Regions from separate parts of the Pseudoxanthobacter sp. genome, predicted to be linked through region 1. Evidence: predicted binding sites of a transcription regulator. Region 1 holds the regulator's gene; the other holds the start of a gene.
What was found. The regulator HrcA, encoded in region 1, represses chaperone genes, less so after heat shock. The targets are predictions, from matches to a motif close to GTTAGCACTCNCNNNNNGNGAGTGCTAAC.

Region 1 (5,702 bases):
AGTGACGTAAGCGTCACTTGACCCTGCCGGTGACGCAAGGGTCATAGACCCATTGCGACCGGATTGCACCCCCCGACCTTAGGCGAAGAGCGGCGGCAGCGGGGCCCCGGAGCGGCGGAACAATGGCGCCTCAGACGGCTTGCGCATTGATTCTCGTCAGCCTTTTGTGAAACCGCACCATGAAGGCGACCGCAAACAGCGGGCTGAGCAGGTTGACGATCGGCACCAGCAGCAGTGCCGCGATGACAAGCCCGGCGGCGAAGACCGCGACGCCATGCCGCCGCCGGAATTCGCGTGCGCCCGCCTCGCCGCGATAGCGCATGGCGGCGGCCTCGAAATACTCGCGGCCGAGCAGATAGCCGTTGATGACGAAGAAGGCGACGAGGTTGACGCCCGGCACCAGCAGCAGGACGAGCGCCAGCAGGTTGCCGGCAAGGGCGATGAGCGCGAACCGCACGGTGACGACGAGCGAGCGGCCGAGCGGCAGGGCCACCCCGGCCGGCTCGCCCGGCCAGGTGGTTTCCTCAACCTTTTCCGCTATTTCGTCGGCAAAGAGGCCGGCCATGAGCGAGGTGACCGGGCCCACCATGAAGGCGAGGCCGACCACGATGCCGATGCCGCTCAGGATGCCGGCGGCGGTATCGAGCCACGGATAGGGCAGAGCGAGGGCGGAGTTGAGGAGCACCTGCAGCCCGATGCCGGCGAGGATCAGCAGGCCGAGGGTGAGCGCCAGCGAGCGCCACAGGATGGCGCGGAACGGCGGCGTCAGAATCTGGCGGAACGCCGCAATGGCATCGTCGAGCATGGCGGGAAGTCCTGATTGATTCGCTGCGGCGCACAACGGCGCCGGCGGCCTCAGCCGCGGGTTCAGCCCATGATGCGGCTGACGAGGCGGGCGGTGTAGTCCACCACCGGCACGATGCGGGCATAGTTGAGCCGCGTCGGGCCGATGACGCCGACCACGCCGACGATGCGGTTGTCGGTATCGCGATAGGGCGAGACCACCAGCGACGAGCCCGACAGCGAGAACAGCTTGTTCTCCGACCCGATGAAGATGCGCACGCCGTCGCCGCTCTCGGCCAGCCCGAGAAGCTGGATGAGGTCGCGCTTCTGTTCCAGATCGTCGAACAGCAGGCGGATGCGCTCCAGATCGTCTTCTGCCTTCAGGTCGCCGATGAGGTTGGCGCGGCCGCGCACGATCAGCGTTCCCGGCCGCCCGTCGCCGGCCTCCGACCACACCGCAAGTCCGGTTTCCACCACGCGCCGGGTCAGTCCGTCGAGCTCTTCCTGCTCGGCGACGCTGACGCGCTCCAGCTCGCCCTTGGCCTCGGAAAGCGTGCGGCCGCGGATGTGGGCGTTGAGGTAGTTCGCCGCCTCCACCAGCGCGGAGGAGGGCAGGCCGGCTGGCAGGCTGACGAGGCGGTTTTCCACCGAGCCGTCGGTGCCCACCAGCACGGCAAGCGCGCGGGCCGGATCGAGGCGGACGAACTCGATGTGCTTGAGGCGCAGGTCGCTGGTGTGGGTGATGACGACGCCGGCCCCGCGCGACAGGCCGGACAGCATCTGGCTGGCTTCCGTCAGCACGCCCTCGAAGGTGCGGCCGGAGCCGCCGACCTGACTTTCGATGCGCGCCCGCTCGTCGGCATTGAGGTCGCCGATTTCCAGCATGGCATCGACGAAGAAGCGCAGGCCGCGCTGGGTCGGCAGGCGGCCGGCGGAGGTGTGGGGCGAGAACACCAGCCCCAGCGCCTCCAGATCGGCCATGACATTGCGCACCGAGGCCGGCGACAGCGTCATTGGCAGCAGCCGCGACAGCGTGCGCGAGCCGAGCGGCTCGCCGGTGTCGAGATAGGTCTCGACGATGCGGCGGAAGATTTCGCGCGAACGCTCGTCGAGATCGATCGATGCCGACGATAGGACCTCACGCCTGCGTTCGGCCGTCATGTCCGGTTCTCTTTCCATCCTCGCGGCCGGTTGCAGGCCTGTGTCTGCACGCTGCGCCTGTGCTGCCCGGCAAAACCTGCCCTGCAAAACCTGCCCGGCGAGATCGGCGTGCCCGGTCCCGCCCGGCCGGTCCCGCCTGGCCAGTCCTGCCCGGCCGGTCCTGCCGTAGGTCGCCCGGTTGCGCTCTGTCCTAATAAAGGCACTCGCCGGCCGTTGGGCAAGGCGCAGGCGGGTGCGGCGGTGCAAGATCGGGGCCGGGTGTTGCCGCGCGGCAGTGCGAAATGGCCGGATGCCGCCGAAAGTGCCGCGAATTCCTTGAGTGTCGCGGCAACGGGCGTTAGAAGCGCGCCATGTCCTGCGGCCGGCACTCCGCCCGGCTGCCCGCGGCCGGACCGCGGGCAGCGCGGGCCCGTGGCTTTCCGTCTCCGTGCGGGCCCGCCGTTTTCCGTCTCCATGAAGGAAGAAGAAGCTGATGCCGAGCCTCCGCCCCTCCAAGCGTGCCCCCGACGAGATGCGCCCCGTGACGCTGGAGCGGGCCGTTGCCCGCCATGCCGAAGGCTCCTGTCTGGTGAAGTTCGGCGATACCCATGTGCTGTGCACGGCGAGCCTTGAGGACCGCGTGCCGGCGTGGCTGCGCGGCGGCGGCCGCGGCTGGGTGACCGCGGAATACGGCATGCTGCCGCGCGCAACCCACGAGCGCACGCGGCGCGAGGCGGCGGCGGGCAAGCAGTCCGGCCGCACGCAGGAGATCCAGCGCCTGATCGGCCGCTCGCTGCGCGCGGTCGTCAATCTGGAGGCGCTGGGCGAGCGCCAGATCACCGTCGACTGCGATGTGCTGCAGGCCGACGGCGGCACCCGCACGGCCTCCATCACCGGCGCGTGGGTGGCTCTGCACGACTGCCTCGACTGGATGAAGGCGCGCGGCATGATCAGCCGTCCGGTGCTGACCGATCACATCGCCGCCATTTCCGTCGGCATCCACGGCGGCCAGCCGGTGCTCGACCTCGATTATCAGGAAGATTCGTCGGCCGGCACCGATGCCAACTTCGTCATCACCGGATCGGGCGGTCTGGTGGAGATTCAGGGCACGGCGGAAGGCACCCCCTTCAGCCGCGACGAGTTCAACGCCATGCTCGATCTGGCGCTTGCCGGCACGGCGGGTCTTGTGGAGCTGCAGAAGCTCGCCATTCTCTGAACGGCCGGCGGGAGAGCCAGACATGAGCGAAGGCACGCATCGTCGCCTGACATCGCCGCGCCTCGTCGTGGCCAGCCACAACAAGGGCAAGATCGCGGAGATCCGCTTCCTCGTCGCGCCCTGCGGCATCGAGACGGTTTCGGCCGGCGATCTCGGCCTGCCCGAGCCGGAGGAGACGGAGACCACCTTCGCCGGCAATGCCCGCCTCAAGGCCCACGCCGCGGCGAAGGCCTCCGGGCTGCCGGCGCTGTCCGACGATTCGGGCCTTGCGGTTGCAGCGCTCGGCGGCGATCCCGGCATCTATTCCGCGCGCTGGGCCGGCCCCGACAAGGACTTTGCCCGCGCCATGCGCAACATCGAGGAGAAGTTGCAGGCCCTCGGCGCGACCACGCCGGCCGCGCGGCGGGCGAAGTTCGTCTGCGCGCTGTGTCTGGCGTGGCCGGACGGGCACGACGAGGTGTTCGTGGGCGAGGTCCACGGCGAACTCGTGTGGCCGCCGCGCGGCGCGGCCGGCTTCGGCTACGATCCCATGTTCCTGCCCGACGGCCACAGCCGCACCTTCGGCGAGATGACGGCGGAGGAGAAGCACGGGCTGGGGCCGGATGGCGGCCTGTCGCACCGGGCGCGCGCCTTCCTGATGTTCTCCGACGCCTGCCTGAAGGGCTGAGGCGGCCATGGCGGCGGTGCGCGTTCCCGGCCATGGCGCGGGCCATGATGCCGGTCATGATCCCGGCCTCGCGGAGGCCGGGTTCGGCATCTATGTGCACTGGCCGTTCTGCGCCGCCAAATGCCCCTATTGCGACTTCAACAGCCATGTGCGCCATAAGGCGGTGGACCAGCCGCGCTTTGCCCGCGCCTTTGCCGCCGAGCTGGCCCGCGCCGCAGCGCTGACCGCCGGGCGGCCGGTGCGCTCGGTGTTCTTCGGCGGCGGCACGCCGTCGCTGATGGACCCGGCCACCGTCGCCGTGGTGCTCGATACCATCGCCCGGCACTGGACCCTTGAGGCCGATGCGGAAATCACGCTGGAGGCCAACCCTTCCAGTGTCGAGGCCGACCGGTTCGCCGGCTACCGCGCGGCGGGCGTCAACCGCGTGTCGCTCGGGGTTCAGGCGCTGGACGATACCGCGCTGAAGGCGCTGGGCCGCATCCACGATGCCGATCAGGCGCTGGCGGCCATCGCCATCGCGCAGCGGGTTTTTCCCCGCTCGTCGTTCGACCTCATCTATGCCCGCCCCGGCCAGACGGCGGCGGCCTGGGAGGCGGAGCTGCGGCGCGGGCTGGCGCTGGCCGGCGAGCATCTGTCGCTCTATCAGCTCACCATCGAGGCCGGCACGCCCTTTGCGGCGCTGCACGACAGCGGCCGCCTCGTGGTGCCGCCCGACGACGAGGCGGCCGAACTCTACGAACTGACACAGGCGCTGACCGCCGAAGCCGGCCTGCCGGCCTACGAGATCTCCAATCACGCCCGGCCGGGGGCGGAGAGCCGGCACAATCTGGTCTACTGGCGCACCGGCGATTATGTCGGCGTCGGCCCCGGCGCTCATGGCCGGCTGACCTGCGGGGGGCTGCGCCACGCCACGGTGGCGCTGCGCCACCCCGAGACGTGGCTGGAGGCGGTGGAGCAGGCGGGAACCGGCCTCAGCGACGATGTGGTTCTGACCGATGCGGAGAGTGCCGACGAACTGCTGCTGATGGGGCTGCGGCTGACGGAAGGCGTGGATCTGGCCCGCCACGCCGCCCTTGCCGGCCAGCCGCTCGACAGCGGCCGCATCGCCGCTCTTCAGGACGAGGGCCTTGTCGCCCTGCGCGGCAACAGCCGCCTTGCCGCGACCCCGCGCGGCCGGCTGGTGCTGAACGCGCTGGTGGCGGCGCTGGCCGCCTGAAGCGGCCTTTTACCGGTCCTGAGAAGCCGGCTGCCGCCTCTGCCTTTCCTGAAGCGGCTGCCGCTTCCGTGCGCATTGACGATAGCGCGAAGGCGGGCAAAGGTTTAACGTCGCTGCGAGAAACCGGGTGCCGGGCAGCCGGACGCGCTGCGGTGGCCCGCCGGGGCGGATTGCCCTGCGCAAGCCGGCGGGCGGGCCCGTGCAGGCCGCACCGCTGCAGCCGGCGCTGCCCCCGGCCGGCCCCTGTGGCGGCGTGCGGGCGTGGCGTTGCGCAAGGCGTGGCGGCGCGCAGCGCCCGGACGGGACTGAAGAGACGGCCAGCCGCCAACGAGGATGCATAATTCCATGCGCAAGATCGAACTGCGCAAGAGCCAGTCGCGTGCGCCGGAGCTGATCGACGCCGGCGCGCTGGCGGCCGACATTGCCGCGCTGACGGCGGGCCGGACACCGGCCGAGTTCCGCCCGGCGATGATCGCGCGCCTGCGGCAGGCCCGCACAGAAGCCCTTGCGCGGGCGCAGGACCTGCTCACCGACAACGGCAGCGGCCTCTATTGCGCCCAGAGCCTTGCCCATGTGCAGGACGTGCTGGTGCGCGAGCTGGCCGGGGTGGCGGTCAACAGCGTGTACCGCGTGGAGAACCCCTCCAAGGCGGAACGGCTGACGGCGGTGGCCGTGGGCGG
Region 2 (3,052 bases), on a different contig from region 1:
TGCAGCGAGGAGAGCTTCTTCTCGTGGATGAGGATGAAGGGGTCTTCCAGATCGACGCGCATCTTCTCGGCGTCGGTCACGAAATAGGGCGAGAGGTAGCCGCGGTCGAACTGCATGCCCTCGACGACCTCAAGCTCGGTCTCGAGCGACTTGGCTTCCTCGACGGTGATGACACCCTCGTTGCCGACCTTCTTCACGGCCTCGGCCAGATAGCGACCCACTTCCTCGTCGCCGTTGGCGGAGATGGTGCCGACCTGCTCGATTTCCTCGTTGGTGGTCACCTTGCGGGCCTTGGACTTCAGGTCCGCGACCAGCGCCTCGACCGCGAGATCGACACCGCGCTTCAGGTCCATCGGGTTCATGCCGGCGGCAACGGCCTTGGCGCCTTCGCGCACGATGGCCTGCGCCAGCACGGTGGCGGTGGTGGTGCCGTCGCCGGCCAGATCGTTGGTCTTGGAGGCGACTTCGCGAACGAGCTGGGCGCCGAGGTTCTCGAACTTGTCCTCAAGCTCGATTTCCTTGGCGACCGACACGCCGTCCTTGGTGATGCGCGGGGCGCCGAACGACTTTTCGATGACGACGTTGCGGCCCTTCGGACCCAGCGTCACCTTCACGGCGTTGGCGAGCACATCCACGCCGCGCAGCATCTTGTCGCGGGCGTCGACCGAAAACTTGACTTCCTTGGCAGCCATGGAACTTCAGCTCCGAATTTGTTGGGCACCCGCCCGCAACCGAAACCCGCTCTCGAAAGACGGGCCGCGCGGGGGCGCCGGATGATTGCTAATGACGCGGCGGGCTTTCCCGCCCTGCCGCAGCCGGCCGCAGAGGCCGGCGACTGTCGCAGCGTTCTGCCGCCGGCCGGTCAGGCCGCAGCTTTCACCGCGCCGGCCGCCTCGATCACGCCCAGAACATCGCTCTCCTTCATGATGAGGAGATCCTGGCCGTCGATCTTCACCTCGGTGCCGGACCACTTGCCGAACAGCACGCGATCGCCGGGCTTCACATCCAGAGCGACGAGTTCGCCCTTCTCGTTACGAACGCCGGAACCGACAGCCACGACCTCGCCCTCCTGGGGCTTTTCCTTCGCGGTGTCGGGGATGATGATGCCGCCCTTGGTCTTCTCTTCCGCATTGATGCGGCGGACAGCGATACGATCATGCAGTGGCCGGAACGTCATGGTCATTCTCCAGACTGGCTCGGATGACGAATTCCTCCGTCCGGACGGCCCCATCAAGGCGTGCCATCCGGCGCGCTCCGGATTTGGGGCAGGTCAGGAATGCGTTCAAGGGGGGACAGAAAAAAAACTGGCACTCCGGATCGGGGAGTGCCAGCAACGCCGGCGGGCCGGACCGCAGGGCCGGGGCGTCATCGCCGCGTCATCCACAGGACGGCATAAATTTCCGTTTCTGCCCTGTTGCATCGCGGCGCCGATGCCCGTATACACCCGCCATCGACGGCGCCGACGCGCCGGCCGGTCGGGTGTATAGCTCAGTTGGTAGAGCAGCTGACTCTTAATCAGCGGGTCCAAGGTTCGAGCCCTTGTACACCCACCACCTCTTTTCCAGACGCAGAATTGCGGCGGAACTCAGTGTTCCGGTCTGACTGGCGAGGCTCCGGCAGCCCCGGCGGATTGTCGCTTCGCGCTCGCCGCATCCCCGCATCCCCGCATGCCTCCGCCCCCCTTCTCCGCACGACGTAATCTGAACGCAACGGCCGGATTCGCCGGGTCGCATCGGACCCGGCCCGGTCTTGAAGACCCGGCCCGGTCCTGCGGCGGGCCGTTGCGGCCTCGCCGGCTACCGCCCCGCGCCGCAAGGCGGCAAAGTGGCAAAGCCGGCCGCCGTCGGCCGGCCTTGCCGTTTTCTTTCCGGCAGCACTCAGTTGGGGCGGCGCTGCGAAACGGCCAGATCGACCAGCGGCTGCCAGCCGACCTGCGAGCTGAGGTGCAGCGTGATCAGCGCCAGCAGGCCGCGCTTGTGCCAGTCCACCACGACATCGTCCGGCAGCGCCCGCAGCGCGTTCTCGTCGACCACGCGGAAGCCATCCACCCGGTGCGGCGTGCCGTCCGGGAAGCGCAGGTCCGCGCTGCGGTCCACCAGCAGGCCGCGGGCGTTGAGATCGGCCACGAAAGCCTGCGTCTGCGCATACTCGCGGGCGAAGGTCTCGCAGAAGTTCAGAATGCCGCGGGCAAGCTCGGTCGGTCCGCCGGCGCTGTCGAACAGCGGCACGATGCCCTCGCCCGGCCGGCTGCTGATGCGCGGACTGGACGTGTCGGCGCCCAGCAACTGCCGGCCCTCCGGCCCGTTGACGGTGATGAAGGGATAGCGGCGCACATAGGCCGGCACATAGGTGCCGGGGCGCCAGTGGCCGTTCTTATCGACAAACAGGTTCTTGCCGGCCTCAAGGCCCAGCACCGCCAGCGGCATCGCGGTTGCGTCGGCGGCGAAGATGACGGGGAAATGCCGGGCGGCGATGGCAAGTTCGCCCAGCGTGACCGGCACGGCAATGGCGCCGCGGGCATAGCCGAAGTTCAGGGCATCGGCCGCGGTGTTGCGCACACCGAATCCGCCGTGCTCGGAGAAGTTCAGCATCTCGATGCGGTTGTAGAACAGCGGCAGCGCCGGGGCATGAGAGGCTTTGGAACTGGACATCGGGGTCGCGCACTCCTGAAATGTTGCTCCGCCGGCCGGCCCTGCGGGGGCCGCGTCACGGCGGAAACGCGTCGGCTCCTTGTTGCCCCAGCCCTTGCGCGAATACCACCGTCTTGTCGCAATCGTTGCGCGGCGCGGCACCGGTCGTCAGCCAGACCCGGCCCTGCGCTGCCGGCCGGCCACGCCGGCCGCCTGCAGTTCGGTCCTGCCAGACCGGTCCTGCCCGATCCGTCATGCCCGATCCGTCATGCACAGAAAAAGCACGCCGCCCTGTTGCGCCGGCCGGCGGCGATGAGTATAGCAGCCGTCATCCGCGGCGCTGCCCAGCGCAGCACGCCGCCGGCGGGTGTATAGCTCAGTTGGTAGAGCAGCTGACTCTTAATCAGCGGGTCCAAGGTTCG

Region 2: a site for HrcA is predicted at 1,304-1,332, ahead of groES (co-chaperone GroES). Genes of this name have one in related genera too.

Annotation. Positions count from the first base shown of each region.
Region 1 is NZ_DAISHT010000188.1:47-5,748, forward strand. Features, by position in the region: gene V7067_RS14200 (sulfate transporter family protein) at 131-805, opposite strand; gene hrcA (heat-inducible transcriptional repressor HrcA) at 868-1,944, opposite strand; gene rph (ribonuclease PH) at 2,417-3,139, shown strand; gene rdgB (RdgB/HAM1 family non-canonical purine NTP pyrophosphatase) at 3,162-3,806, shown strand; gene hemW (radical SAM family heme chaperone HemW) at 3,814-5,022, shown strand; partial or broken gene V7067_RS14225 (nucleotidyltransferase domain-containing protein) at 5,368-5,702, shown strand, end outside.
Region 2 is NZ_DAISHT010000299.1:60-3,111, reverse strand. Features, by position in the region: partial or broken gene groEL (chaperonin GroEL) at 1-692, opposite strand, end outside; gene groES (co-chaperone GroES) at 863-1,177, opposite strand; tRNA gene V7067_RS16775 (tRNA-Lys) at 1,478-1,553, shown strand; gene V7067_RS16770 (SapC family protein) at 1,878-2,651, opposite strand; tRNA gene V7067_RS16765 (tRNA-Lys) at 2,996-3,052, shown strand, end outside.